Regions from separate parts of the Shouchella phoenicis genome, predicted to be linked through region 2. Evidence: predicted binding sites of a transcription regulator. Region 2 holds the regulator's gene; each other region holds the start of a gene.

Region 1 (2,269 bases), 960 kb from region 2:
CAAAGCTGACTTACAAGAACACTTTGCAAAAGTGGGAACTGGACCTTTTGTTGATTACGACCTTCCGCTCATTGATAAGCAGCTTCTTGCGAGATGTAAGCATCATGCAAAAGGAGAATGGGGAAGAGAAAGTCCATTAAACGAAGACGAGCTTGTCCATAAGCATCTTCTCCGCACTAGAAAAACGTAAAAAGGAAGGAACCAGAGCTGGTTCACTTCCTAGCGTTTATTTCGGTTCATTTACCTGTAACTCACTTTTTTTCGAAATATAATAGTAAACCATACCGACAAACACACTTCCACCAATGATGTTTCCAAGTGTAACAGGAATCATATTCGCTGCATAGCCTGCAAGGGAAATCGCTTCAACACCAGGATTATGAAGAAGAGCTAAGTGAAATAATCCCATATTGGCAATGCTATGCTCATAACCAGATGCGAAGAATGCAAAGATAATAATAAAAACAACAAACAATTTCGCCATCTCGTTCTTTAACCGCATCGGTGTCCAAATCGCTAAGCAGACAAGCCAGTTACAAAAGATGCCTCTAAAAAATAACTCCATTGTGTCAGTCGTCATTTTTTTCTCCGTCACTTGTAACAGATAATGATCTTCTGTTATACCAGCAAAAATGCCGGTCATATAAATGAGTCCTGCTATAAAGAAGGCACCTAATAAATTCCCGCCATATGTCCAAATCCAGTTCGTTAACGTATCTTTAATTGATGTTTTTTTCTGCAGTGTGGATACTGTATAGTACAGCACGCTACCTGTAAATAAATCAGATCCAGCATAAATAACGAGCAATAGTGCTACACCAAAGGCTAGTCCCATTACAAGTGGTGTGAAGGCTGGAAAGCTTTGTACAATCGGATCACCGATGATGTATACAAGTACAACAGCAATCGCAACGTAGCCACCTGCAAGCATGGCAGATAATAGAAACGCAAGCTTACTATTTGCAAGCAGTGCCTTTTTCTTAATCGCTAACGTAATCAGTTCATTTAATGTTTCTTTGTAAATCGTTCTCCCCTACTTTCTCTAAGTTGACCATTCTTAATTGTAGCTTATGAATATCCTTAATGAGAACGATTATATGACAATTTTCGCAAACCATTAAATGGAAAACTCCTACCACATACTGAAGTAAGCGATAGGAGCACCTGTAAAAGGTTACTTATTAAATTGTTTTGCTAAATTCGCCATTTCAATGGCCGCCGTTGCAGCCTCCCATCCTTTATTTCCAGCTTTTGTACCTGCTCGCTCAACTGCTTGCTCAATTGTATCTGTTGTTAATACACCAAAAATAACAGGAATACCACTTGTCATATTTAAGTTTGATACGCCCTTTGCCGTTTCTCCACATACATAATCAAAGTGAGGGGTTGAGCCTCGTATCACTGTTCCTAATGTCACGATCGCATCGTATTTGCCCGAGTCTGCCATTTGTTTTGCTGCAAAAGAGATCTCAAATGCCCCTGGCACCCAAGCAACATCCACATTACGCTCCTCTGCTCCGTGACGGACAAACGCATCTTGTGCACCACTTAAAAGTTTACTCGTTATAAAATCGTTAAATCGCCCAACAACAATCCCAATCTTCAAATCCGTTGCAACTAAATGTCCTTCATAAACAGTTCCCATATTTATTTCCTCCTAAAGGTGCAGCATGTGCCCTAACTTATCTTTTTTTGTTTTTAAATAACGCTCGTTTTCTGCAAATCCTTCAAGTTGAAGTGGCACGCGCTCCACAACCTTTAAGTCGTACCCTTCCAGTCCTGCAATTTTACGCGGGTTATTTGTTAGAATTTTCATTTCTTTAACCCCTAAATCTTTAAGAATCTGAGCACCAACGCCATAATCTCTTAAATCTGCAGGAAATCCTAATTTTTCATTTGCCTCAACTGTATCGAAACCTTTTTCTTGAAGCTCATATGCTTTTAACTTGTTGATTAAACCAATTCCTCTTCCTTCTTGCTTCATATAAAGCAATATTCCGCTACCGGCCTCCTCAATCTGCTTCAAAGCAGCGTGGAGCTGAGGCCCACAGTCACATCGCTTCGAGCCAAACACATCACCTGTTAAACATTCAGAATGCACACGCACAAGAACCGGTTCTCCTTCTTCAATTGTCCCTTTCACAAGTGCGACACTTTCTTTATCATCTAAAGTATTCGTGTAGCCAATTGCTCGAAAATCCCCAAATTCCGTTGGTAATTGAATCTCCGCTTCACGATGAATGACCGATTCTGTTTTACGGCGATACGC
Region 2 (2,269 bases):
TTAAGATAAAATAAGCGAATGCAAACCCTGCAAGTAAAAGAAAAAATGAGATCGGAATATATGCAAGCGTCGCTTTTTGCTCTTCCTCTTTTAAACCAGGTGCAACGAATGCCCAGAGTTGATAAAGAATCACGGGTATAACGAGCACAAACGCAACAATCATTGCAAAATTAACGTAAATTCTTAAAGGATCCGTTAATCGAAAAGCGTGAAACGGCATATCGACTGCTTGAGGTGCCGTTTGCAAATAAGAAATAACTGGGACAGCAAGCATAAAGCCACCAATCAGCGCAACTACAAAAAAGACGAGGATCACGAGAACCCTGCGTCTTAATTCCACTGCGTGATCCATAATCGACATATCTGATAGAGGAATATTCTTTTTATGCTTTTTCTTTTTGAACATTTGCTGGCTTGTTATCCTCATCATCGTCGGCTAACCCTTTTGTTGCGTTTTTAAACTCTTTTAACGTACTACCTGCCGCTTTTCCAAACTCAGGTAATTTCTTTGGTCCAAAAATAATCAATGCTACAATCGCAATGATAATTAAACTTCCTCCTGATAATGGCATGTGTGTATGCCTCCCTTTTAAAGTGGATAGTGTTTTAAAAAATATACAAGCGCTTGCAATTCAATTGCAAGATCAATATGGTGAACGCGAATATGTTCAGGTACAGAGAGTCGTACCGGTGTAAAATTAAGTATGCCGCTAATTCCTGCTTCAACGAGCTTGTCCGCACTATTTTGCGCTTGTGATGCTGGTACGGTTAAAACAGCGATCGCTGTATCATTCATTCCAATCTCATCAATCTTATTCCAGTCATAAATAGGTACATCGCCAATCGATGTGCCAATCTTCTTTTCATCTACATCAAAAGCATGGGTCATGACTGTACTATTGTTTTTAGAGAAATTATATTGAAGTAAAGCTGTTCCCAAATTTCCGACGCCGACAAGAATAACATTTGTCCTCTCATCTTGATCGAGTGTATCTCGAAAAAAAGAGAGAAGATATTGTACATTGTACCCATATCCCTTCTTTCCTAACGCTCCAAAATATGAGAAATCTCTGCGAATCGTTGCTGAGTCTACTTTAAGCGCTTGACTCAACTCTGTTGAGGAAACCCGTTGCTTGCCTGATGTGTGAAGATTCTCTAGAAACCGATAATAAAGCGGCAAGCGTTTTGCTGTTGCTTGAGGAATCTTTAGTTGGTCTGATTTCATGTCCGCCCCTTTCCGAGCATCAAGCTACATTCGCAACTTGCTTCCCCTCTATTGTACACCATTTTTCGTAAAATGAAAGAGCTCCCATAGAATGATTTGTTGTTGTTTGTTTGTCATTTGATGTAAACTGATGACAGTATAGAAATTTGTTTGTAAGGGTTGACTAAAAATGATTGTATTACAATGTGTGAACGTCTCAAAGTCGTTTGGCGCCGAGCCAATTTTAGAAAACGTAAAACTAGAAGTTCAGTCCAAAGAGCGAGTTGCATTAGTCGGACGAAATGGTGCTGGTAAATCAACGCTATTAAAGATGATTGTTGGAGACATGGGTATTGATTCAGGCGATATTGTCATTCCAAAAAACGTTGAACTCGGTTACCTTTCACAGCACACGGACTTAAAATCAACGAAAACCATTTGGGATGAGATGGTAACTGTTTTTGAACCACTTATTAAAATGGAAAAACAGTTGCGCGCATTAGAACAACAAATGGCAGATCCAATGCCTAATCATGCGTACACAAAGCTTTTGCAGGAATATGACCAAATGCAAAATGATTTTAAAGAACAAGGTGGCTATCAATATGAAGCCGATATTCGAGGTGTTCTTTCTGGTCTTCATTTTCAACAATTTGATTATGAAACACCGATTTCTTCGTTATCTGGCGGCCAAAAAACAAGGCTTGCTCTAGGAAAACTGCTTTTATCAAAGCCCGCTCTTCTTGTTCTTGATGAGCCTACGAACCACTTGGACATGGTGACACTAACATGGCTAGAAAACTATCTAAACAATTATCCAGGTTCACTTTTAGTCGTTTCTCATGACCGCTATTTTCTTGATCGTCTAACGACCAAAGTCGTTGAGCTCTCACGCCAGCAAACAACAACGTTTCACGGCAACTATAGTTTTTATCTTGAGGAAAAAGCAAAGCGTTACGAACAAGAGTTAAAGCAATTTGAAAAGCAACAAGCAGAAATTGAAAAACTCGAAACCTTCGTTGCAAAAAATCTTGTCCGGGCTTCCACAACAAAACGAGCCCAAAG
Region 3 (2,269 bases), 930 kb from region 2:
GTTAAGAGTGGCAGGTCAAACGCTTTTCCCTCTCTTGAATGAGGGCTATGCGCTTCATAACCAAGCTCTGCTCGTTTTTCCAACGAGTATGTTGCGTCATATGCATGATTAACGAATTCAAGGTGTGTCGATGAAAATGTCATTTCCTCTGAATGACCAGGTACCATTAAATGCATGTACTCCTCTTCAGATAATGACGGTGCATTCTCTTGAGTTTCTTCAACCCACTCATCAAACGCTTCATCGGTTTGAGCTGTTACCGTAAACCGCTGTTCAGCAAACCCTTCACCTGTAAAGTTTGCATTTCGACCTTCATATTGCCCAACTTCAGTCGCAGCGAGGTACAACTCTGTTTCCATACCTGACATAGCATATTTCTGTCCACCCAGCTGAGGCACCCAGAATGAGGCCATGGCATCGGCAGAGGTCAATTTAAATAAAATCGGTCGATCTTCAGGAATGTTAATGTAGTTCACAGTTTCGATCCCTTGTTCTGGATAGCTAAAAATCCACTTCCAGTTTGCACTTGTTGCGTGAATCACAAGTGGCTCCTGCTGTGCGTCGACTTCTTCAATTTCAGGAGCTTCTTCCAGACTGTAAATCGTAATAACAGTTGGAATGGATAAGATTGTTACAATGACAATAGGGATAATTGTCCAAATAAACTCGAGCTTATGACTACCTTCAATAGTAGGATCATAGTTGTCGTTATTTCCGCGATCACGATATTTAACAAGCATGATCGTTAATAGAACAAATACAACTAATACAATAAAAATCATAAACCATATTGATAGCCAGATTAAATCACTTTGCTGTTCAGCGACTGGCCCTTGTGGATCAAGTACCGTTAAACTTCCACAGCCACTCAGAAAGACAGCGACCATCGCTAACGAAATCCATTTAAAAAAAGAGGATGGCATACCCAATAATATCACCTTTCTTTTGGCATAATAAATTCATTGCGCGTTAACTATGTGAAACAATGAACGTGCAACTTAGATGCTTCCATCCTACCACTTTCTTTAAGAAAATGGGGGAAATAACTTCTTGTGAACATAAATTATCATAAATTAGACAAAAAAAAGTTACGAAGCAGACACATCTTTACCAAGACTTTCTTGTTAACGCAATCATGAAATACCCTTATTTGGCGAATAGTAAACGTAAGGAGGTGTATTCAATGACAGAAGCGTACCTATGTCCGAAATGCAAAACAAACCGTACTCGTTTCCATCAAATTAACCAAGCTGCTTTACCGGTTAAATTAGATCCGCGAAGTGGTGAAATCGTAGAAACGTTTGAAGAAGAATCTTTAACACCTATCCATATGCACTACAACGGGCCGACTATTCGCATCCAGTGCGGCGCTTGTGGACTTAATGAAGCAGAAGAAACATTTATTGCTTTTGCGAAAAATAGTCCCCTTTCATAACAAAAAGAAGACTTCGCACATAATGCGAAGTCTTCATTATTTAAGTGGTAACCATGCGCGTCAACTTTTGCCACAAAAGATACATTCCCATGCCGTAAGCTTCTATTTCGTCTTGAAGGGTATCACCCTCCTCCACTTCAACAACTTGGAACGGCTGAGATAGAAAAGCTCTTGAATCATTAAATGAGGCATTTAAAAAATCGCTCACGTACCGCAGCGCATAATCTGCTCTGCCCATTACTTCATAAAAAGAAATAAATCCATGCATGGTACCATTAAATCGGACCGCTTCGACGTTGTTCCCTGCGTCATGCAATCGTTCAGCAAATGCTTCACCCTCATCTCGAAGGGGATCAAATTCAGCTGTAGCAACAAGAGAATCAGGAAACCCACGTAAATCATCTACTAACAATGGCGAGACAAGAGGGTTTAGCCAGTCTTCTTCATTGGGCGTATATGCTGCACGCGCTTTTTCCATGACAGATCGGGACAGAAAATAGTAGCCACTCGAGTAGAGGTCCCTTGAAGCAAATGGAAGATCTTCAAACGTTGTTAATGGATAGAGAAACACACCGCTATCCACGGAAAGATTGCTTTCTTTTGCTTTTAATATAACGGAGGCAGCTAAGTTGCCTCCTGCACTATCCCCCACAACAGCAACTTGATCAATATTTGCATCGATCTCTGATGCATGGTCCATGACCCACTCTAATGTCTCAAAACTGTCATTTAATGCAGTTGGAAAATGATAGCTTGGTGCAACCCGATAATTCGGTGCCACGATAATGGCATTTGTTCGATTTGCGAGGGCCCGAAGAATATTATCATGGGTTT

Evidence for each region. The regulator Rex, encoded in region 2, represses fermentation and respiration genes when NADH is low (regulators of the CRP and FNR family bind a similar motif). The targets are predictions, from matches to a motif close to TTGTGAAATATTTCACAA.
Region 1: ABC361_RS10890 (formate/nitrite transporter family protein) is a predicted target of Rex. The motif match lies at 1,096-1,113, and genes of this name have one in related genera.
Region 3: qoxA (cytochrome aa3 quinol oxidase subunit II) is a predicted target of Rex. The motif match lies at 976-993, and genes of this name have one in related genera.

The regions. Positions count from the first base shown of each region.
Region 1 is NZ_JBDFMQ010000001.1:2,021,752-2,024,020, forward strand. Features, by position in the region: gene ABC361_RS10885 (DUF309 domain-containing protein) at 1-190, shown strand, start outside; gene ABC361_RS10890 (formate/nitrite transporter family protein) at 227-1,024, opposite strand; gene ribH (6,7-dimethyl-8-ribityllumazine synthase) at 1,175-1,645, opposite strand; gene ABC361_RS10900 (bifunctional 3,4-dihydroxy-2-butanone-4-phosphate synthase/GTP cyclohydrolase II) at 1,658-2,269, opposite strand, start outside.
Region 2 is NZ_JBDFMQ010000001.1:2,981,447-2,983,715, forward strand. Features, by position in the region: gene tatC (twin-arginine translocase subunit TatC) at 1-376, opposite strand, end outside; gene tatA (twin-arginine translocase TatA/TatE family subunit) at 384-572, opposite strand; gene ABC361_RS15955 (redox-sensing transcriptional repressor Rex) at 590-1,225, opposite strand; gene ABC361_RS15960 (ABC-F family ATP-binding cassette domain-containing protein) at 1,395-2,269, shown strand, end outside.
Region 3 is NZ_JBDFMQ010000001.1:2,048,406-2,050,674, forward strand. Features, by position in the region: gene qoxA (cytochrome aa3 quinol oxidase subunit II) at 1-923, opposite strand, end outside; gene ABC361_RS11045 (DNA alkylation repair protein) at 1,184-1,435, shown strand; gene ABC361_RS11050 (alpha/beta hydrolase) at 1,476-2,269, opposite strand, start outside.